3 regions of the Serratia sp. TSA_105.2 genome follow, and region 1 is predicted to be linked to each of the others. Evidence: predicted binding sites of a transcription regulator. Region 1 holds the regulator's gene; each other region holds the start of a gene.
The links. The regulator LexA, encoded in region 1, represses DNA repair genes until DNA is damaged. The targets are predictions, from matches to a motif close to TNCTGTATGTACATACAGNA.
Positions count from the first base shown of each region.

Region 2: a site for LexA is predicted at 5,481-5,500, ahead of uvrB (excinuclease ABC subunit UvrB). Genes of this name have one in related genera too.
Region 3: a site for LexA is predicted at 5,251-5,270, ahead of rmuC (DNA recombination protein RmuC). Genes of this name have one in related genera too.

Region 1 is NZ_JBQZFT010000001.1:54,880-62,286, forward strand. Features, by position in the region: gene plsB (glycerol-3-phosphate 1-O-acyltransferase PlsB) at 1-647, opposite strand, end outside; gene ACUTSC_RS00205 (diacylglycerol kinase) at 796-1,164, shown strand; gene lexA (transcriptional repressor LexA) at 1,267-1,875, shown strand; gene dinF (MATE family efflux transporter DinF) at 1,977-3,314, shown strand; gene ACUTSC_RS00220 (CsbD family protein) at 3,629-3,838, shown strand; gene zur (zinc uptake transcriptional repressor Zur) at 3,941-4,453, opposite strand; gene ACUTSC_RS00230 (sugar O-acetyltransferase) at 4,699-5,271, shown strand; gene dusA (tRNA dihydrouridine(20/20a) synthase DusA) at 5,383-6,393, shown strand; gene pspG (envelope stress response protein PspG) at 6,551-6,769, shown strand; gene ACUTSC_RS00245 (NADPH:quinone reductase) at 7,069-7,407, opposite strand, start outside.
Region 2 is NZ_JBQZFT010000002.1:530,890-538,296, reverse strand. Features, by position in the region: gene bioA (adenosylmethionine--8-amino-7-oxononanoate transaminase) at 1-57, opposite strand, end outside; gene bioB (biotin synthase BioB) at 146-1,183, shown strand; gene bioF (8-amino-7-oxononanoate synthase) at 1,183-2,334, shown strand; gene bioC (malonyl-ACP O-methyltransferase BioC) at 2,318-3,085, shown strand; gene bioD (dethiobiotin synthase) at 3,078-3,752, shown strand; gene ACUTSC_RS08930 (ATP-binding cassette domain-containing protein) at 3,780-4,502, opposite strand; gene ACUTSC_RS08925 (hypothetical protein) at 4,955-5,077, shown strand; gene uvrB (excinuclease ABC subunit UvrB) at 5,609-7,407, shown strand, end outside.
Region 3 is NZ_JBQZFT010000016.1:15,225-22,631, forward strand. Features, by position in the region: gene tatB (Sec-independent protein translocase protein TatB) at 1-205, opposite strand, end outside; gene tatA (Sec-independent protein translocase subunit TatA) at 209-472, opposite strand; gene ubiB (ubiquinone biosynthesis regulatory protein kinase UbiB) at 553-2,184, opposite strand; gene ubiJ (ubiquinone biosynthesis protein UbiJ) at 2,181-2,789, opposite strand; gene ubiE (bifunctional demethylmenaquinone methyltransferase/2-methoxy-6-polyprenyl-1,4-benzoquinol methylase UbiE) at 2,803-3,558, opposite strand; gene rmuC (DNA recombination protein RmuC) at 3,637-5,184, opposite strand; gene ACUTSC_RS24000 (DedA family protein) at 5,325-5,855, opposite strand; gene ACUTSC_RS24005 (tyrosine-protein phosphatase) at 5,935-6,717, opposite strand; gene udp (uridine phosphorylase) at 6,848-7,407, opposite strand, start outside.

The DNA of each region.
Region 1 (7,407 bases):
AACAGGTCCTGACGGGCCGGCAGGCTCGGGCCTACCGCGGCCAGGCGCTGACGCGAGAAGTGCATGCGCGCCACGCGCGCCAGTTTCTGCGCGATGGTTTTATCCGTGCCGTGTTCGGTCGCCATGCGGCGCAGCGAAACGGTGTTGGAGAAACGCACGAAGCTGTCGCGGCCAAGCCACAGTACGGCGAAGAATTTCTGCACGCCGTTCAACAGACGCAGGTGCGGCGTGCCGTGGCCTTCGCGGCCCGGCGAACGGCCGAACATGACCGAAACCGGCAGCATCTGAATGTCGAGATCCGGATTGCTGCGATGCAGATCCAGATAGTCGTGGAACAGCTTTACCGACTCTTCTTTCGGGGTGTAGTAGCGGAACACGCGCGGGCCGTCGTGAATGAACACGTAGCTCGGCAGCACGGTGCCGTCGATCTCCAGCGAGTTGAGCGGATCGGGCAGATCCTGCGCCAGGCACTGGGTGCGCAGCGTCAGCAAATCCGCCTTGGAATTGTAAGGTAAAACATACAAAATCGGCCGTGAGGGATCCAACCCTAGCTCGGTAACCGGATCTGAAGGGATGACCTTACTTCTTACCAACAATTTAAGTGGTAAATTCAATATTTTATAATAAATTTTACGCCAACCTGACATAACAACGTGAAGCCTCTTGTTAGCAATGCGCCGCAAGCATACCAGAAACCGGGTAGCAGATCTGTGGTGTTCGAAAACCGAGAGCCGTCAGCGCGGACTGTTCTAGACTCTTTTTATTATGACCGACCTCTGAGAAAGGCACGAAAACATGGCAAACCAAGCAACCGGACTGACCCGCATCATCAAGGCCGCCGGCTATTCCTATAAAGGGCTTTCCGCCGCCTGGCAGCACGAAGCGGCGTTCCGCCAGGAACTGGTGGTCACCCTTCTGGCTATCATACTGGCTGTCTGGCTGGATGTGGGTGCGATAGCGCGCATTTTATTGATCGGATCGGTAGCGCTGGTGATGATCGTCGAGATCCTGAACAGCGCGATCGAGGCGGTGGTGGATCGCATCGGCAGCGAACATCACGAGCTGTCCGGCCGGGCCAAGGACATGGGATCGGCGGCGGTGTCACTGGCGATCGTGCTGGCACTGTTCGTTTGGGGCACGGTCTTATGGCAGCATTTTGGCTGATGAAAGGCGCCTACTGACTGATTTTTATTTATTCTTCGGTTCCCAATCCGCGCTTACCTGTATATACTCACAGCAAGACTGTATAAACAAACAGGGGGCGGAATGAAAGCACTAACTACCAGACAGCAAGAGGTCTACGATCTGATTCGCGATCATATTTCGCAAACGGGCATGCCGCCAACGCGTGCCGAGATCGCGATGCGTCTGGGGTTCCGTTCGCCTAACGCCGCCGAAGAACACCTGAAGGCGCTGGCACGCAAAGGCGTGATCGAAATCGTCTCCGGTGCCTCGCGCGGTATCCGTCTGTTGATGGAAGAAGAAGAAGGGCTGCCGCTGATTGGCCGCGTCGCCGCCGGCGAGCCGCTGCTGGCGCAGCAGCACATCGAAGGGCACTACCAGGTGGATCCTTCCCTGTTTAAACCGAGCGCCGATTTCCTGCTGCGGGTGAACGGCATGTCGATGCGCGACATCGGCATTCTGGACGGCGATCTGCTGGCGGTGCACAAAACGCAAGACGTGCGCAACGGCCAGGTCGTGGTGGCGCGCATCGAAGACGAAGTGACGGTCAAGCGCCTGAAAAAACACGGCAACGTGGTCGAGCTGCTGCCGGAGAACAACGAATTCCAACCGATCGTGGTCGATCTGCGTCAGCAGAATTTCACTATCGAAGGGCTGGCGGTCGGCGTGATCCGCAACGGCGACTGGATTTAATCGCCGCCCTCTCAGTGCCGCCTCTTGTATCAATCGCCCCTGTTTTGGGGCGTTTTTGTTTCTGATTTTGCCCTTCGCCACTGCTACGGGAACGTCTCATCATGCGCATGATTTCCGCCTTCACCAGCGACACCGATAAAGCCCTGTGGCGCCTGGCCCTGCCGATGATTTTCTCCAATATCACCGTACCGCTGCTCGGGTTGGTGGACACCGCGGTGATCGGCCACCTCGACAGCCCGATCTACCTGGGGGGCGTCGCGATCGGCGCGGTGGCGACCAGCTTCCTGTTCATGCTGCTGTTGTTCCTGCGCATGAGCACCACCGGTCTGGCGGCGCAGGCGCTGGGGGCACAGAACCCGCAGGCGCTGGCGCGCGCCTTTATGCAACCGCTGGTGCTGGCGCTGCTGGCCGGGGTGGCGATCGTCCTGCTGCGCTATCCGCTGATCGAACTGGCGCTGCGGATCGTCGGTGGCGATGGCGAGGTGCTGGAACAGGCGCGGCGTTTTCTTGAAATCCGCTGGCTGAGCGCCCCGGCGGCGCTGGCCAATCTGGTGCTGTTGGGTTGGCTGCTCGGCGTGCAGTACGTGCGTGCGCCGGTGATCCTGCTGATCGTCGGCAACCTGCTGAACATCGTGCTGGATATCTGGCTGGTGATGGGCCTGGGCTGGAACGTGCGGGGGGCAGCGGCGGCAACCGCCATCGCCGAATACGCCACGCTGCTGCTCGGCCTGTGGCTGGCGTGGCGGGTGATGCGCCTGCGCGGTATCACCCTGCTGATGCTGCGTCAGGCCTGGCGTGGCGACCTGCGTCGGCTGCTGGCGCTTAACCGCGACATCATGTTGCGTTCATTACTGCTGCAACTGTGCTTTGCGTCGCTGACCATTTTCGGCGCTCGCCTGGGAAGCGAGGTGGTGGCGGTCAACGCGGTATTGATGAATCTGCTGACGTTCACCGCCTATGCGCTCGACGGCTTCGCTTATGCGGTGGAGGCCCATTCGGGCCACGCCTACGGCGCCCGGGACGACAGCCAGCTGCGTAAGGTGTGGCACGCGGCCTGCAGGCAGGCAGGGCTGGTCGCGCTGGCCTTCGCCCTGGCGTATGCCGTTACCGGCCAGCAGATCGTGGCGGCGTTGACCTCCTTGCCGGAGCTGCGAGCGTTGGCCGCCCACTATTTGCCGTGGCAGGTTATCCTGCCGCTGGTTGGAGTGTGGTGCTATTTACTGGACGGCATGTTTATCGGCGCCACACGCGGCGCCGAGATGCGCAACAGCATGGCGGTGGCCGCGGCGGGATACGGTCTGGCGCTGTTCAGCGTGCCGCTGCTTGGCAACCACGGACTCTGGCTGGCGCTGGCGGTGTTTCTGGCGCTGCGCGGTCTGGCGTTGGGCTGGGTTTGGCATCGTCATCAGGTGCGCGGCAGCTGGTTTGCCGCACGCTAAACCGGACGCTTTGTTGGGTTAATTATTAATTTGTCTTATGTTTTTGTTCATGTTTGCTTACATGTTTTCAGCCTGGTTCTGCTCGGCTTAGCTCGTTGTTTGTTGGCGTTTTTTATGTTTATTTCATTTTTAATGGTTTTTTATTCTGTCATATGGCTTTTTTGTTTCCGTGTTTAACTAGAATGAATCATGTGGCTGGCGAATGAAGGGGAGCGATATTCTTTAAGGTGAAGGGCGTATCGGCCAGAAAAATTTCTGGTTAATCCCGGCCGGCGACAGGGATCACTGATTCACCACAGGTTAACGGAGAGACTATGAATAAAGATCAAGCCGACGGTAACTGGAAGCAGCTTAAAGGCAAAGTGAAGGAAAAATGGGGCAAGCTGACCGATGACGATCTGACAGTCATCGAAGGGAAACGCGAACAGCTGGTCGGCAAAATCCAGGAGCGCTACGGTTACCAGAAAGAGGCGGCCGAGAAAGAGGTGAAAGCCTGGGAAGATCACACCAAACACCGCTGGTAATTTGCAGGGCCGCCATTGAAGGCGGCTTGCCCAGCGCAGGCCGGCGTCGCTCTCATCCTCTGGCGCCCCGGCCGCAGGTACAGGGAGGTACCTGACTTTGTATTATTTCTTCTTGATGGCGATGCTGTGATCGTGTTCGGCGCAGTCATGCTTGCTGTCGCAAGCCTCAACCTCCACGCAGCCGGCGCACAGACCGTGCGCTTCCACCACGCTGTGCCGCAGCGCAAATCCGGCTTCCTGCGCCAGCTTCTGCAGCGTTTCTTCTACGCCTTCGGTAGTGCGTTCGGTCACCTGGCCACAGCGGTCGCAGATAAACAGTGCGGACGTATGCATAGGCTGTTCGAAATGGTGACACAACACGTAGCTGTTGGCGGACTCCACTCTATGGATAAATCCTTGTTCCAGCAGAAAATCCAGCGCGCGATAGACCGTCGGCGGCTTGGCCTGCGGTTCGGCGACGCGCAGCAGATCGAGCAGGTCATAAGCGCTGATTGCACCGGGTTGCTGAGTCATCAGACGCAGCACTTCCAGCCGTTGCGGCGTCAATCGCACATTGCGTTGTTGGCAGAGGCGTTCCGCCTGCGCCAGCAGCTTTTCCTGGGTGGTTGAGTTCATCGCAAATATCCCGGTACGTAAAAAAGCCGATTTTACCATGATTACGGCGAATCGCCGAGAGTTGCCCCCTTTTCCCCTGAGGATTGCGCAGGGAAAGGCGCGCTGAGTGCGCTAAAAGAGAGATGCATCACAACTTTTCCCCGCAGGCGGGCGGCAAATCAACGTTGCCGATTTTAGCGCTGGAGAGCCGCTGGCGAGAGCGGTATAACGCGCTTCACCCGCGTGACGAACAGGAGCCTTGTGTGATGACGGAAAGAGAGAAGCTGTTAAGCGGCCTGGAGTACAACAGCCGCGATGAAGAACTGATTGCGATGTACCATCGGGCCAGGGCGTTGACCAAACGCCTGGGGGCGCTGGATTCGCATCAGGCGGACGAGAAAAACCGCCTGCTCGGCGAACTGTTCGGCGCCTGGGGCGAGGCGAGCTGGATCGAAACGCCGTTCTGGTGCGACTACGGGCAGCATGTCCGCATCGGTAAAAACTGTTTTATCAACGTCAATGCGGTGTTCCTCGACTGCAATACCATCACCATCGGCGACAACACGCTGATCGGCCCCAACGTGCAAATCTACACGCCGAGCCACCCGCTCAAGGCCGGTGAACGCTTTACCGGCGACCCGGCCTTTCCTTTCCGCACCTCGGCGCAGCCGGTGTCCATCGGCAGCAACGTATGGATCGGCGGTAACGTGGTGATCTTGCCGGGCGTGACCATCGGCGACGGCACGACTATCGGTGCGGGCAGCATCGTGACCGGCGACATCCCGGCCAACGTGCTGGCGCTGGGGCAGCCGTGCCGGGTTATCCGCACGTTGGAATAGGGGGGAAGCGAAGGCGGTTTTCCCAACGGCGCCGATTGTCGTTATAATAGCCGTTTGCGGCCGCGCGCCGTTCGTTAAACCCAGACAGACTCAGGTAGCCAGTAACTCAGCATGACGAAAGACAATCACGCCCCAACCTACGCCGCCAATCGTTTCTCCATCGCGCCGATGCTCGACTGGACCGATCGTCATTGCCGTTATTTCCACCGCCTGTTGACCAAGGAAACGCTGCTGTACACCGAAATGGTGACCACCGGCGCGATCATTCACGGCAAGGGCGACTACCTGGCCTACAGCGAAGAAGAGCATCCGGTGGCGCTGCAGCTGGGCGGCAGCGATCCGGCCGCGTTGGCGCACTGCGCCAAACTGGCGGAGCAGCGCGGTTACGACGAGATTAACCTCAACGTCGGCTGCCCGTCCGATCGCGTGCAAAACGGCATGTTCGGCGCCTGTCTGATGGGGCAGGCGACGCTGGTCGCCGACTGCATCAAGGCGATGCGCGACGTGGTGTCGATCCCGGTGACGGTGAAGACCCGCATCGGCATCGACGATCAGGACAGCTACGCCTTCCTGTGCGACTTTATCCAAACCGTCGCCGGGCGCGGCGAGTGCGACATGTTCACCATCCACGCGCGCAAGGCCTGGCTCTCCGGCCTCAGCCCGAAAGAGAACCGTGAAGTGCCGCCGCTCGACTATCCGCGCGTTTATCAGCTGAAGCGGGACTTTCCGGCGCTGACCATCGCCATCAACGGCGGGGTGAAAACGCTGGAAGAGGCGCAGCAGCACCTGCAGCATCTGGACGGGGTGATGATGGGGCGCGAGGCGTATCAGAATCCGGGCATCCTGGCGCGGGTCGACAGCGAACTGTTCGGCGCGCAGACCGCAGTGCCGGACAGCGTGGCGATCGTCGAAGCGCTGTATCCGTATATCGAGCGCGAGCTGTCCAACGGCACCTATCTCGGCCACATCACCCGCCACATCCTCGGTTTGTTCCAGGGCGTGCCGGGCGCGCGCCAGTGGCGTCGCCACCTGAGCGAGAACGCCCACAAGCCGGGTGCCGATGCGCGGGTGGTGGAGCAGGCGCTGGCGCTGGTGCGTCAGCCGCGTGTGGAAATGGCGTAACCCACAAAAATCTTGACCAACAGTTAGTCTTTTTCGCCAGGTATTCGGCGCGTTGCCGGATGCCTACCCTGTTTTTTCAATAGGTTAGCCCTTTCGCCATTCTGGCACGCTTCTTGTAATTCCCTCTGCAGATACGTTGAGTTGCAAAGGAGCAATCATGTTGGAAATCTTCTTTCTCATTGGCTTTGTGGTGATGCTGATGGTGACCGGCATCTCGCTGCTGGGGATCTTCGCTGCGCTGTTGGTGGCGGCGGCGTTCATGCTGTTGGGCGGGTTGTTCGCGGTGGTCATCAAGCTGCTGCCGTGGCTGATTTTGGCGGTGGTCGGGGTATGGATTTACCGTTCGATGCAGAAACCGCAGGCCAGGCGTTACTGATTTTTTGCTGAATAATCAGTCAGTCGCGATGAAACTTGCACAACTTGCCGCCCCGCTAATGCGGCAGCGATCACAGCTTGGCAGTTTTGCCGCGCGATGTGGCACATAAAGCGTGTTTTTTGCCGGACGGGGCTGTTAGGATGTTTGTCGATGCAGTGATGCGACCGATTTCATCACCGTGAGAGACAACCAAAATTCGTGTTGCTGAAGCAACCCCCTGTCTCTGGCGGACTCTGCTCTACCCCTACAAAACGCAGTACAGAAAGGGCTCCGCAAGGAGCCCTTTTCTTTTGCCGCTATCAGGGGATCAGCAGGCTGGAGCCGCTGGTGCTGCGGCTTTCCAGCACCTGATGCGCCCGCTGGGCGTCGGCCAGCGCAAATTTCTGCTCGTCTCTCACCTCCACCCGAATGGCGCCGCTGCCGATCAGCGAGAACAGCTCGTTGCTGGCGTACTGCAGCTCGGCGCGGTTGGTGATGTAGCCGTTAAGGGAAGGGCGAGTGACGTACAGTGAGCCCTTCTGATTCAGCAGCGCCAGATCGACGCCGGTCACCGGGCCGGAGGCGTTGCCGAAGCTGACCATCAGGCCGCGACGTTTCAGGCTGTTGAGCGAGGCCTGCCAGGTGCTTTGCCCCACCGA
Region 2 (7,407 bases), on a different contig from region 1:
GTAGGGGTGCCAGATATGACGTTGGTCAAACGCCAGGTCGGAAGCGGTCACAGACATACTTGTAAACCAAATTGAATTAAGATTGGTTGACAGTATATCCACAATATTTAAACTGGCGACACTTTTTCGTTTTGGAGACGCCATGATGGCCGACCGCATTCACTGGACAGTAGGGCAAGCCCAGGCCCTGTTTGATAAACCGCTGCTGGAACTGCTGTTCGAAGCGCAAACCGTACACCGCCAGCACTTCGACCCGCGTCAGGTGCAGGTCAGCACGCTGCTGTCGATCAAGACCGGCGCTTGCCCGGAAGACTGCAAATACTGCCCGCAGAGCTCACGCTACAAGACCGGCCTGGAGTCGGAGCGGTTGATGCAGGTCGAGCAGGTGCTGGAATCGGCACGCAAGGCCAAAGCGAACGGCTCGACCCGTTTTTGCATGGGCGCGGCGTGGAAGAACCCGCACGAGCGCGATATGCCTTATCTGCAGCAGATGGTGCAGGGCGTAAAAGCGATGGGCATGGAAACCTGCATGACGCTGGGCACGCTGGACGGCACTCAGGCCGAGCGGTTGGCGGAAGCCGGGCTGGATTATTACAACCATAACCTCGATACCTCGCCGGAGTTCTACGGCAGCATCATCACCACCCGCAGCTACCAGGAACGCCTGGATACGCTCGACAAAGTGCGCGACGCCGGCATCAAAGTGTGCTCCGGCGGCATCGTCGGGCTGGGTGAAACGGTGCGCGACCGCGCCGGACTGCTGGTGCAGCTGGCCAACCTGCCGAAGCCGCCGGAGAGCGTGCCGATCAACATGTTGGTGAAGGTAAAAGGCACGCCGCTGGCGGATAACGACGACGTCGATCCGTTTGACTTTATCCGCACCATCGCGGTGGCGCGCATCATGATGCCGTCCTCTTATGTCCGCCTCTCCGCCGGCCGTGAACAGATGAACGAACAGACGCAGGCGATGTGCTTTATGGCCGGCGCCAACTCGATCTTCTACGGTTGCAAGCTGCTGACCACGCCGAACCCGGAAGAAGACAAGGACCTGCAGCTGTTCCGCAAGCTGGGGCTGAACCCGCAGCAGACCGCCACCGAACACGGCGACAACCAGCAACAGCAGGTGCTGGCTAAGCAACTGCTGAACGCCGATACCGCCGAGTTTTACAACGCGGCGCTGTGATGAGCTGGCCACAACGCATTGAGCAGGCGCTGGCAGAGCGGCGCCTCAACGCCGCCTATCGTCGGCGACAGGCCACCGAGGGCGGCAATGGCCGCCAGATCCGGCTCGGCGATCGTCTCTACCTGAACTTCTCCGGCAACGACTACCTGGGGCTGAGCCAGGACGCGCGGGTAATCGCCGCCTGGCAGCAGGGCGCGCAGCGTTACGGCGTCGGCAGCGGCGGTTCGGGCCACGTTACCGGCTTTTGCGCGGCGCATCAGGCGCTGGAGGAGCAACTGGCGGCGTGGCTCGGCTATCCGCGCGCGCTGCTGTTCATCTCCGGTTACGCCGCCAACCAGGCGGTGCTGGCGGCGTTGATGCAAAAGGGCGATCGCATTTTGGCCGATCGCCTCAGCCACGCCTCGCTGCTGGAGGCGGCGGCGCAGTCGCCGGCCGAGCTGCGCCGCTTCCAGCACAATCAACCGCAGGCGCTGGCAGATCTGCTGGCCAAACCCTGTGAAGGGCAGCGGCTGGCGGTGACCGAAGGGGTGTTCAGCATGGACGGCGACGGTGCACCGTTGGCGGAATTGCATCGCTTAACCCGCGCGACGGGCGCCTGGCTGATGGTAGACGATGCCCACGGCGTCGGCGTGCGCGGCGAGCAAGGCCGCGGCAGCTGCTGGCAGCAGGGTGTGCGCCCTGAACTGCTGGTGGCCACCTTCGGCAAGGCGTTCGGCGTCAGCGGCGCGGCGGTGCTGTGCGATGAGGCGACCGCCGAGTATCTGCTGCAGTTCGCCCGCCATCTGATTTACAGCACCGCGATGCCGCCGGCGCAGGCCTGCGCGCTGCAGGCGGCGCTGGCCTGCATTCGAGAGGGCGATGAACTGCGTGCCCGGCTGCGGGACAACATTCGGCGTTTCCGCCAGGGCGCGGCGCCGCTGGCGCTGACCCTGACGGACTCCGACACCGCCATCCAGCCGCTGCTGGTGGGTGACAATCAACGTGCGCTCGATCTGGCTATCCGCCTGCGCGAGCGCGGGCTGTGGGTGAGCGCCATCCGCCCACCGACGGTACCGCCGGGCGGCGCGCGGCTGCGCATTACCCTGACGGCGGCGCATCAGCCGCAGGACATCGAGCGCCTGCTGGAGGTATTGCATGACGTCAGCCAATGACGTGGTGAACAAACAGGCGGTCGCTTCGGCCTTCAGCCGCGCCGCCGGCAGCTACGACGCCGCCGCCGCGCTGCAGCGTGACGTTGGCGAGCGCTTACTGGGGATGGGGAGTGCCCATCCGGGCGAATGGCTGCTGGATGCCGGCTGCGGCACCGGCTATTTCAGCCGACTGTGGCGTGAGCGCGGCAAGCAGGTGACCGCGCTCGATCTGGCGCCGGGCATGCTGGACGTCGCCCGTCAACGGCAGGCGGCGCACCATTATCTGCTGGGCGATATCGAACAGGTGCCGCTGCCCGATGCGGCGATGGACATCTGTTTCAGCAGCCTGGTGGTGCAGTGGTGCAGCGATCTGCCCGCCGCGCTGGCGGAGCTGTATCGCGTGACCCGCCCCGGCGGCGCGATCCTGTTTTCCACGCTGGCGGCGGGATCGCTGCAGGAGCTGGGGGACGCCTGGCAACAGGTGGACGGCGAGCGCCACGTGAACGCCTTTCTGCCGCTGGCGCAGATCCGCGCCGCCTGTGCTGACTACCGACACGAGCTGGTCACGGAGTTGCGCACCCTGAACTACCCGGACGTGATGACGCTGATGCGTTCGCTCAAGGGCATTGGGGCCACGCACCTGCATCAGGGGCGCGAGGGCGGCCTGATGTCGCGCGGCCGTCTCGCCGCGCTGCAGGCGGCTTACCCGTGCCGGCAGGGGCAGTTCCCGCTCAGCTATCATCTGGTTTATGGAGTGATTTATCGTGATTAAACGTTGGTTCGTGACCGGCACCGACACCGAGGTCGGAAAAACCGTCGCCAGCAGCGCCTTGCTGCAGGCCGCCAACCGGGCGGGCTACCGCAGCGCCGGTTATAAGCCGGTAGCTTCCGGCAGCGAGATGACCACCGAGGGGCTGCGCAACGGCGACGCGCTGGCGCTGCAGGCCAACAGCGGCGTGGTGCTCCGCTACGACGAAGTGAACCCTTACGTTTTTGCCGAACCGACCTCGCCGCATATCATCAGCGCCGATGAAGGCCGGCCGATCGAGGCGGCGCGGCTGTCCGACGGCCTGCGCCGGCTGGAGCAGCGCGCCGACTGGGTGCTGGTCGAGGGCGCGGGCGGATGGTTTACCCCGCTGTCGGCAGAGTACACCTTCGCCGACTGGGTGCAGCAGGAGCAGCTGCCGGTGATCCTGGTGGTGGGCATTAAACTGGGCTGCATCAACCACGCGGTGCTGACGGCGCAGGCGGTGCAACAGGCGGGGCTGACGCTGGCCGGTTGGATCGCCAACGACGTGACGCCGCCGGGGCGGCGGCATCAGGAATACCTGGCCACGCTGCGCCGCATGCTGCCGGCGCCGCTGCTGGGCGAAATCCCGCACCTGCCGCAGGCTGAGCAGGCACCGCTGGGGGAGTATCTGGATATCAGCCTGCTATAAACGCTCCATGAGGGGGGCTTCTCTCCCTCATCCTTCTTCTTGCCCTGTCAGCCCGGTACCGATCAACGCCTCATCCAGCTGCGCCAGCGCGCCGTGCGCCACCGTGCGCCCGCTGTCCAACAGGCAGAAGCGGTCCGCCACCCGGCGCACGAACGGCAGCTGATGCTCCACCAGTAAAATGGTCATGCCCAATTCGCGGTTGAGCCGGCGGATCACGTTGCCGATGTCGGCGGCGATCGAGGGCGGTACGCCCGCCGTCGGTTCGTCGAGGATCAGCAGCGCCGGCTCCTGAGCCAGCGCCCGACCAATCGCCAGCTGGCGTTGGGCGCCCACGCACAGATCGCCGGCGCGGCGCGCGCGCATCTGACGCAAATGGGGAAACAGGCTGTAGATCAGCGGCGGAATGCGGCGAGGGGCGCCGCGCCCGGCCATTTGCGCCACCTGCAGATTTTCCTCCACGCTCAGCTGCGAAAAAAGCTGCCGCCCCTGGGGCACGTGGCTGATGCCCAGCGCGGCGCGGCGCTCCATCGGCTGCAGCAGCAGATTTTGCGGCGGCTGATCTGCCGGTTGCCAGGTCATGCTGCCGCTTACCACCGGCACATGCCCCATGATGCAGTTGACCAGCGTGGTCTTGCCCACGCCGTTGCGGCCGAGCAGCACGGTGCACTGGCCGCGCGGCAGCTCCAGGTTGATGTCCCACAGGGTGTGGTTCTGCCCGTAAAATTGATTGACCGATCTCAGGCTCAGCATTTGGCATTCTCCTCATAGACGCCCGTTTCACTCGTTGGCGAGGACTGCAAAGGCCGCATGCGCGGCGAATTTCCCGAGTGTGGCAATGTCTGGAACAAAATGCCGTCCGTCCGATGAGCCAGAGTAAGGTCTGCGGTGGACGGAATGACAGTCAATATGTCGTTAAAAACGACGCTTGTGACGACTTGGTGTCGTTCTTGCGCTTTTACGGGCGATAGCGCCGCGGAGATTACGCGTCGCGACAGGCAGCGCATCATGCTGTCGCACCGCATTTATGCGCAGGAAGATAAAGCAACTCTCAGGCCAGTTTTACCGCCGGGTGAAAATGGGGATTGTTATCGCCTTGTTAACCGCTAACCAGGCCTGACGTGCGCTGCCGTGGCGGCCCGAAAATACGCGGGGAAGTTAACCCGGACGTTTTTTGCACTCTTGTGGTGCTCTTCGGTGAGGGCATGGTGCAAGGCATTGCGCCGCCGTCAAGAGCGATCCGCGAGAAAGGGGCCGATGCGATTTTGGCAATGGGGATTTTTAGTATTAATCGGCATAAACAAAGCGATATTTTTATGAAAAAATAACTAAAAAAGCCATTTTAGCGGGTGTAAAGGGCGAAAAGCTTTCTTTCTGTAACTCCCGCCCCGGGCGGGGCGGTGAGAGTTATCCACTATTCCTGTGGATAACCTTGTGTATTAGATTTAGAAAAACGCTGTAAAGCGAGAGCGGACGCGGGTTCTGTTCGCTTTGCCCGCATTCTCGTCTTTTTATTAAATTTGTTATATATCAATATATTAATTAAAATCAAGACGCAGGGTTATTGATCAGGTCTCTATGTATGATTTTTCGACGCGGTGCTATCAATAAGTTAATTCGCGGCAAGTTCTGGGGATAAATCTGTTATTGACAATAAAAATGTCACCCGGCTGTAACGTCACGGTGCAGCGGCGTGGCCGCAGTGCCGGGCGTAGCGACGAATCCGCTTGAAGCTGGTTTTATATCCAGTATCATGGGCACTGGCGCAAATCGCCGACACTTTCCATAATTAGGGGCCACGTCCGGCGCAGAGCCGGCTGGCCGCCTGAGCGCGCGCATCTCCACAGGGTAGCCGAGCAATGAGTAAACTTTTCAAACTGCATTCCGAGTTCAAACCGGCCGGCGATCAGCCGGAAGCCATCCGCAAGCTGGAAGAGGGGCTGGAAGACGGCCTGGCACATCAGACGCTGCTGGGGGTCACCGGTTCGGGCAAGACATTCACCATCGCCAACGTGATAGCCGATCTGAATCGGCCGACCATGGTGCTGGCGCCGAACAAGACGCTGGCGGCGCAGCTGTACGGCGAGATGAAAGCGTTTTTCCCGGAGAATGCGGTGGAATACTTCGTCTCCTACTACGACTACTACCAGCCGGAAGCCTACGTGCCCAGCTCCGACACCTTCATTGAAAAAGACGCTTCGGTGAACGAGCACATCGAGCAGATGCGCCTTTCCGCCACCAAGGCGCTGCTGGAGCGGCGCGACGTGGTGGTGGTGGCGTCGGTATCGGCGATCTACGGCCTGGGCGATCCGGATCTTTACCTGAAGATGATGCTGCACCTGACCCAGGGCATGATCATCGATCAGCGATCCATTTTGCGCCGTCTGGCGGAGCTGCAGTACTCCCGCAACGATCAGGCTTTCCAGCGCGCTACCTTCCGCGTGCGCGGCGAGGTGATTGACATTTACCCGGCGGAATCGGACGAGCTGGCGCTGCGCGTCGAGCTGTTCGATGAAGAAGTGGAGCGGCTGTCGCTGTTCGATCCGCTGACCGGGCAGATCGAGCAGGTGGTGCCGCGTTTTACCATCTACCCGAAATCGCACTACGTGACGCCGCGTGAGCGGATCATGCAGGCGATGGAAGAGATCAAGGTCGATCTGGCGGACCGCCGCAAGGTGCTGCTGGCCAACAACAAGCTGCTGGAAGAGCAGCGCCTGACGCAGCGCACCCAGTTCGATCTGGAGATGATGAACGAGCTGGGTTACTGCTCGGGCATCGAAAACTACTCGCGCTACCTGTCCGGGCGCGGCGAGGGCGAGCCGCCGCCGACGCTGTTCGACTACCTGCCGGCGGACGGCCTGCTGGTGGTCGACGAATCCCACGTCACCATTCCGCAGATCGGCGCGATGTTCAAGGGCGACCGCGCGCGTAAGGAAACGCTGGTGGAGTACGGCTTCCGCCTGCCGTCGGCGCTGGACAACCGCCCCTTGCGCTTCGAGGAGTTCGAGGCGCTGGCACCGCAGACCATCTATGTTTCCGCGACGCCGGGCAAATATGAGCTGGAGAAATCCGGCGGCGATCTGATCGATCAGGTGGTGCGGCCGACCGGGCTGCTGGATCCGATCGTGGAAGTGCGGCCGGTGGGCACCCAGGTGGACGATCTGCTCTCCGAGATCCGCAAGCGCGCGGCGATCAACGAGCGCGTGCTGGTGACCACCCTGACCAAACGCATGGCGGAAGACCTGACCGAATACCTGGAAGAGCATGGTGAGCGCGTGCGCTACCTGCACTCGGACATCGATACCGTGGAACGGGTCGAAATCATCCGTGACCTGCGTCTGGGCGAGTTCGACGTGCTGGTGGGCATCAACCTGTTGCGTGAGGGGCTCGACATGCCTGAGGTGTCGCTGGTGGCGATTCTGGACGCCGACAAGGAAGGCTTCCTGCGTTCCGAACGTTCGCTGATCCAGACCATCGGCCGCGCGGCGCGTAACCTGAACGGCAAGGCGATCCTGTATGGCGATCGCATCACCGATTCGATGGCCAAGGCGATCGGCGAAACCGAGCGGCGCCGCGCCAAACAGCAGGCCTACAACGAAGCCAACGGCATCGTGCCGCAGGGGCTGAACAAGAAGATCGGCGACATTCTGCAGATCGG
Region 3 (7,407 bases), on a different contig from region 1:
CCTGTTCGGCTTTTTTCAGGCTGTCCTGCAGCTCCTGCAGCTTCAGCTCCTGAGACAGTTCGTGCTGCACCGAGGCCGCCAGCGAGCGCAGCGCACGGATCCAACCCGACACCGTTCTGACCGCGACCGGCAACCGTTCCGGCCCCAGAACAACCAGGCCGATCACCAGCACCAGCAGCAGCTCACTAAACCCAATGTCAAACACGGTTTATACCTGCTCTTTGTTCTTCGACTCTTCCGGTTTTACTTCCGGCTGCTTATCGGTAATAGGCTTGGCCGAGAAGTCAGCGTCATCCAGGCTGCTTTTCTCAGCCGTGTTGGGGGTCGACGGCGTATCGTCGCCGATCGCCTTCTTGAAGCCCTTGATCGAGGCGCCGAGATCGGAGCCCAGCGTGCGCAGTTTTTTGGTACCGAACAGCAGCACCACGATCACTGCGATGATCAACAATTGCGTAATACTAATACCGCCCATTTTAATTACCTCTAATTTCAAAGGGTCTTTTAAAGCCAGCCCGCATTATAGGGCCGACTTTACCAGAGTGACGAATTAAATCAGGTGGTTCGCTTCCAGCCAATCACCCAGCATACGATGCCGGCGGCCATCATCCAGGCGGGAAACACCTCGATTTGCCCCAGCAGCAACAGCGTGCCGCTTACCAAGAGTGTAGCGCCAACGCCGAACAAATAACGTGACTGCCCCTGACGAACCCGCTGAGCCTGCATTTGGTTGGTCAGCTTATCAACGCTTTGTTGCAACAGTTTATGCTGCTGCAGGCTGTCGTAAAACAGCTCGGGCAGTTCGGGCAGCTTCTCCGCCCAGAACGGCGCTTTTTCTTTGAGCGCGCGCACCACGGCAGGGATGCCGACCTGATCGCGCAGCCAGCTCTCGAGGAACGGCTTGGCGGTGGTCCACAGATCCAGCTGCGGGTAGAGCTGACGCCCCAGCCCTTCAACATACAGCAAGGTCTTCTGCAATAACACCAGCTGCGGCTGCACTTCCATATTGAAGCGGCGCGCAGTGTTGAATAGGTTCAGCAGCACGTTGCCGAAGGAAATCTCCGCCAGCGGTTTCTCGAAAATCGGCTCGCACACGGTGCGGATGGCGAATTCGAAGTCTTCCACGTTGGTGTCGCGCGGCACCCAACCGGAGTCGACGTGCAGTTCCGCCACCTTGCGGTAATCGCGGTTGAAGAAGGCGATGAAGTTTTCCGCCAGGTAGCGTTTATCATCCTTGTTCAGCGAGCCGACGATGCCGCAGTCGATGCCTATGTAGCAAGGATCTTCCGGATGTTCGTAGCTGACGAAAATATTACCGGGATGCATGTCCGCATGGAAGAAGCTGTCGCGGAATACCTGGGTAAAGAACACCTGGACGCCGCGTTCCGCCAACAGTTTCATGTTGGTGCCCTGCTGCTCCAGCGTGGTGATATCCGAGACAGGAATGCCGTAGATGCGCTCCATCACCAATACGCTTTCACGGCAGTAGTCGGAATAAACTTCCGGTACGTACAGCATCGGGCTGCCGTCGAAATTGCGACGCAGCTGAATGGCGTTGGCCGCTTCGCGCAACAGGTTCAATTCGTCCAGCAAGGTTTTCTCGTACTCGCGCACCACTTCGCGCGGGCGCAGACGGCGGCCGTCCGGCAACAGCTTCGGCACCCAACCTGCCAATCGGTACATCAGGCGCACGTCGGCCTTGATAATCGGCCCGATATCCGGCCGGATCACCTTCAGCACTACTTCCTGACCGGTAGTTTTCAGCCGCGCGGTATGCACCTGCGCGATCGAGGCAGAGGCCAGCGGCTGCTGATCGAAATCGTCGAACCAGGTTTCCAGCGGGCCGCCCATCGCCAGTTCGATATGTTTACGCGCCAGCGCGCCGTCGAAAGGCGCGACCCGGTCCTGCAACAGCGTCAGCTGATCGGCAATCTGCGGCGGAAACAGATCGCGGCGGGTCGACATCATCTGGCCGAACTTGATCCATACCGGCCCCAGCTCCTGCAGCGCCAACCGCAGGCGTTCACCCAGCGGCTTGTCCTTGTGCCGATTCGGCATCCAGAACAACAGCCGGCGGCCGAAGCGCAGCGGCAGCGTCAAACGCATAGTCGGGATCAGCTCGTCCAATCCGTAGCTGAGAAAAACGCGGACGATAAAATACAAACGTCGCAGTTCGCCTGGGGTCATCGCTTACCCTCCAACGTGTCCATGCGGGCAGACAGCGCTTCCGCGCTGCGGGCGAGTGCATCAACTTCCTCGTTGAACCACACCACTTCCAATGGCCCCGGCGCCAGGCGCCACTCTTCCGTCAACGCCTCAGCCATGTCCTGCTGCCGGCGCATAAAGCCGGCTTTCAGCAGCGAGGCGCCTTTTCCCAGCGCCTGCGTAATGCCCTGGGCGGCGATATCGCCGATGTAAGGCGCCAGCCATTCCGCCGGATCCCACTCCGCCAGATCGAGCAGGCCAACCAGCTGTTGCACCACCTGAATATCGCCTTCCACCGTCAATTCACCGCTGCGCATCAGCACCGGCAACTGCTGGCGATCGCGCAGCTTCAGTAAGGCGGGAATGCGGCTGCGCACGGTGCAATCGGCGCTGTCTTCAGACTGCCCCAGCACGTCCACGCGCAGTTCGCTGAACACCAGCACCAGCGGTGAAGCCAGCTCTTCCAGTTCGATACGCAGCACCTTGCCCGCCAGGCGTTGGCGAGCGGCTTTCATGCTGCGATCGCGAAACAGCAGGTTATTCAGCGAGGTTTCCAGCGCACCGGTCAGCAGAGGGGTAAACAGCATCGGCATCTCCCTCTCAGAACTTGAAGCCGCGATGCAGGGCGACAATCCCACCGGTCAGGTTGAAATAGGTGACGTTTTCAAAACCGGCGTTGCCCATCATGCCCTTCAGGGTTTCCTGATCGGGGTGCATGCGGATCGATTCCGCCAGGTAGCGGTAGCTGTCCGGATCTTTCACTACCAGCTCGCCGATCTTCGGCAGCACGTGGAAGGAATAAGCGTCGTAAGCTTTGCTCAGCGGCGCCAGCAGCGGCTTGGAAAACTCCAGCACCAGCAGGCGGCCGCCCGGCTTCAGCACGCGGAACATCGAGCGCAGCGCTTTGTCTTTGTCGGTGACGTTGCGCAGGCCAAAGGAGATGGTGATGCAATCGAAGTAATTATCCGGGAACGGCAGCGCTTCGGCGTTGGCCTGCACGTAATTGATGTTGCCGACGATGCCGCGATCGCGCAGCTTCTCGCGTCCCATCTTCAGCATCGAATCGTTGATGTCCGCCAGCACCACCTGCCCCTGCTCGCCGACCATGCGGGAGAACTTGGCCGCCAGGTCGCCGGTACCGCCGGCCAGATCCAGCACGCGCTGCCCGCGGCGCACGCCGCTGCAGTCAATGGTGAAACGCTTCCAGATACGGTGGATGCCGAACGACATCAGGTCGTTCATCACGTCATACTTTGCCGCTACCGAATGAAAAACGTCCGCCACCATGGCCTGTTTTTCGTCTCTAGCGACGGTGCGAAAACCGAAATCGGTGGTTTCCTGCGGTTGATCTGCCATTGTCCTGCCTGCTATTCAGTCAATTTTGTGTGGATGAGTGTACCAGAAGCCAGGGGAATACCCCACCTCGCCACGGCCTCAGCCGTGCGAAACGAAACCTGGTTCCCCGGCGGTATCGTCATCGTCTTTCGTCTGCGGCAGCGCGGCGACATCATCGTCGTTCGCCTCTTCCGCTTCATCGTGTTGCGCGCCGGCTTGCTGCGCCAGCAGCGGGTTGATCGGCCGTTTAACCTCAACCCCCAACGCGCGGAAACCTTCAATTTGGCCGATAAGGTTACCACGGCCTTCGCTCAGTTTGTTCATCGCCTGACGATAACTGCCCTGCGCCTTGTCCAGGCTCTGCCCCAGCGCGGACATATCGTCCACGAACAGCCGCATCTTGTCATACAGTTTCGCCGCGCGATCGGCGATGCGCTGGGCATTTTGGCTCTGATGCTCATAACGCCACAGGTTGGTGATGGTACGCAGTGCCACCAGCAACGTGGTCGGGCTGACCAGCATGATGTTGTGCTTAAGCGCTTCGCTGATCAGCTCCGGCTCGCGATCGATAGCCAGCAGGAAGGCAGGCTCGACCGGAATGAACATCAGCACATAATCCAGCGAGCGCAGCCCCGGCAGCTGCTGATAGTCCTTGCGGCCCAACATGCGAATGTGGCCGCGCAGCGAGGCGATATGTTCGCTCAGCGCCGCCTCGCGCTCCACCTCGTCTTCACCGTTGAAATAGCGCTCGTAGGCGATCAGCGACATCTTGGCGTCGATCACCACATCCTTGCCCTGCGGCAGGCGCACGATGACATCGGGCTGCATGCGGCTCTGGTGATCCACCCGCACGTTGACCTGCGTTTCATACTCGTGCCCTTCGCGCAGGCCGGAGGCCTCCAGCACCCGGCTCAGCACCACTTCGCCCCAGTTGCCCTGCGTTTTGTTGTCGCCTTTCAGCGCCTTGGTGAGGTTAATGGCCTCGCGCGCCATCTGTGCGTTCAACTGCTGCAGATTACGTATCTCGTGCGTCAGCGTGTGGCGTTCCCGCGCCTCCTGACCAAAGCTGTCCTGCACCTGACGGCGGAAACCGTCCAGCTGTTCACGCAGCGGCAGCAGCAACCGATCCAAGCTTTGCTTATTTTGCTCGTCCACCTTGCGGCCGCTGTGTTCAAAAATGCGGTTGGCGAGGTTTTCAAACTGGGTGGTGAGGCGTTGTTCGCTGTTGATCAGCAGGCGCTGCTTCTCCTCCGCCGCCATGCGCGTCTCTTCCAAACGGATGGTGACTTCGCGCAGCTCAGCCTCCTGCGCGCTGTTAACCTCGCGCTGGGCGCGCAGCTCCTGGTTGAGCAGTTCGCATTCGTTGCGCCAATGGTTGAGCTGTTGCAGCTTTTCATGCCCGGCCGCCAGCTGGCTGTGCAGGTTACGCAGCTCCAGCTCGCTCTGCCGCAGCTGCTGCTCGTGGCGCTGCAGAGCCTCCTGCCGCGCCGCCGTTTCCTGCTGCGCCTGCTGCAACGCTTGCTCCAGCAACCGCAGCTCGGTTTCATGCTGCGCATTCGTCTGTTGCACCCGCAGACTGGCGATCAACCACCCCAACAGCATGCCGATCGTTACGCCGCCAATCCCATAAATCAGACTGGTATCCACTCTGCCTCCTGTTGCACCTTGCCGTTCCGGCGTTTCGCACGCCCATTGCCCGTCACGTTAAGGGGAGGCTGTATGGATGTCCAGCCTGATTTTGCCCGCCGCGCACAATATTGCGCGGCGCTGCGCAATTTAGCGAGAAATCAGCCCAGCCACTGGCTGAGCCACTTGATGCCGAATGCCCCCGGCGCCAGAATGCCGAACGCCCAGATCATCGCCGACGTGACGTTGGCCAACTGGAAATAACGCTGTGGCATCCCGCAAATGCCGCCCACCAGCGGCACCACGGCACGCAGCGGGCCGAAGAAGCGGCCGATGAAGATGCCCAGCACGCCCCAGCGTTCAAAGAACGCGTGGCCGCGCGCCAGCAGTTGTGGATTGCGCGACAGCGGCCACATATGCGCCACCCGGTCCTGATAGTGATAGCCGATCCAGTAAGAGAGCCAGTCGCCGAAAAACGCCCCGACGGCGGCAGCGGCCCAAATCGGCCAAAAGGCGATGCCGCTTTCGCCGATCAGCGCGCCCAGCGCCAGCAGGATCACCGTGGCCGGCAGCAGCAGCGACAAAAACGCCAGCGACTCGCCGAACGCCAGGAAAAAGATGATGGGAATGGCCCAGCCTTCGTGCTGACGCACGACGTCGCTGACCCAGTTGATAACGTCATTGAGACTCAATGCGGGGCTCCTGATACGCGATAATTCGCCGCCTAGGATAGGCCGGGGCGAGTTAAACCCCGGCTAAACGCGCGGCGATTTACTCGAGGTAGAACGCCTGCACCGCTTCGCGCTGGGCCGCGCCCAGGCCGTATTCCGCTTCCAGCCAGCGGTCGGTGGAACCGTATTGCTGACGGATGCAGCCCAACGCCGTCATCAGGAACTCCTCGCGCGCGCTGAGCACGTAGGCGAATTGCTCCAGCGCCGCCGCATTCAGCTTGATAGACAGCTGATCCAGCATCTGCTCGCGGAAAGTGGCCAGCGTGGTTTCGGTTAGCAGATAGTCTTCCAGCACCGTCGCTTCGTCGGCCCCCAGCGCGAACAGCACCAGTGCCGAACCGACCCCGGTGCGATCCTTGCCGACCGCGCAGTGCTGTACGATGGCGCCGCCGCCAGGATTGCTCAACAGCTGCGCCAGCCGCTGATAGGCCGCATTGCCGAACGGCAGGCGGCGATACAGCTCCAGCATGAACGCCCGGGCGTCGAAGGCGGCCAGCGTCTCGTTGGTGAGCTTCTCCAGGTTGGCGTTGACTTCGCTGCTCAGCGGGTTGGCCGGCACGTGGTGATAGTCGGCGCCACTCCACAGAATATCCGGCTTGGCCTGCACCTCATCGGCATCGCGGTAGTCCAGCACCGAACGCACCGGCACGCCGGCGAGAAAGGTGCAGTCGTTTTCCGTCAGCCGCTCGAGGGAACCGGAGCGGAACAGCAGGCCGCGCTTGATGCGGCGCCCGTCGGCCACGCCGTTGCCGCCGAAGTCGCGGAAATTGATGCCGCCGTCGAGCGGCGCGAGCGAAGGATGAAGCAGGATCTGGGCGGTCATAAACGTCCTCGTTGTTTTTGTTATGACAACGCGCGGCAGCCATCGGCGCAGCGCTGAGGAGTATCACCGTAACAGATTCGCCGCGAATGGAAAAACGGGCCGCGTCGGCGGCCCGCTGGGGGAAAGGCGATTACAGCAGGCGGCGGGCGGCGTCCACCACGATCTGCACCGCTTTGCTTTCGGTGTTTTTCATGGTCTCGGCGTTCGGGATCTCTTGCTGGGTGCGGTTGACGATCACCCCGGCCACCATGCCGGCACGCAGGCCCTGGCTGGCACACATGGTCAACAGCGTGGCGGATTCCATTTCATAGTTCATCACGCCCATCGCCTGCCACTCTTCCATCGAGCCTTTGAAGCGGCTGACCACGCGGCCGGAGTAAGTGTCGTAACGCTCCTGGCCCGGATAGAAGGTATCGGAGGAGGCGGTCACGCCGATGTGCGTGGTAGCGCCGCTGGCCTTGGCCGCTTCCACCAGCGCGGTGGTGCAGGCGAAGTCCGCGACCGCCGGGAACTCCATCGGCGCAAAGTGCAGGCTGGCGCCGTCGAGGCGTACCGCCGCCGTGGTGACCAGCACGTCACCGACGTTGATGTTCGCCTGAATGGCGCCGGTGGTGCCGATGCGCAGGAAGGTGCGAATGCCCAGCTGCGCCAGCTCTTCCACCGCGATAGAGGTAGACGGGCCGCCGATAC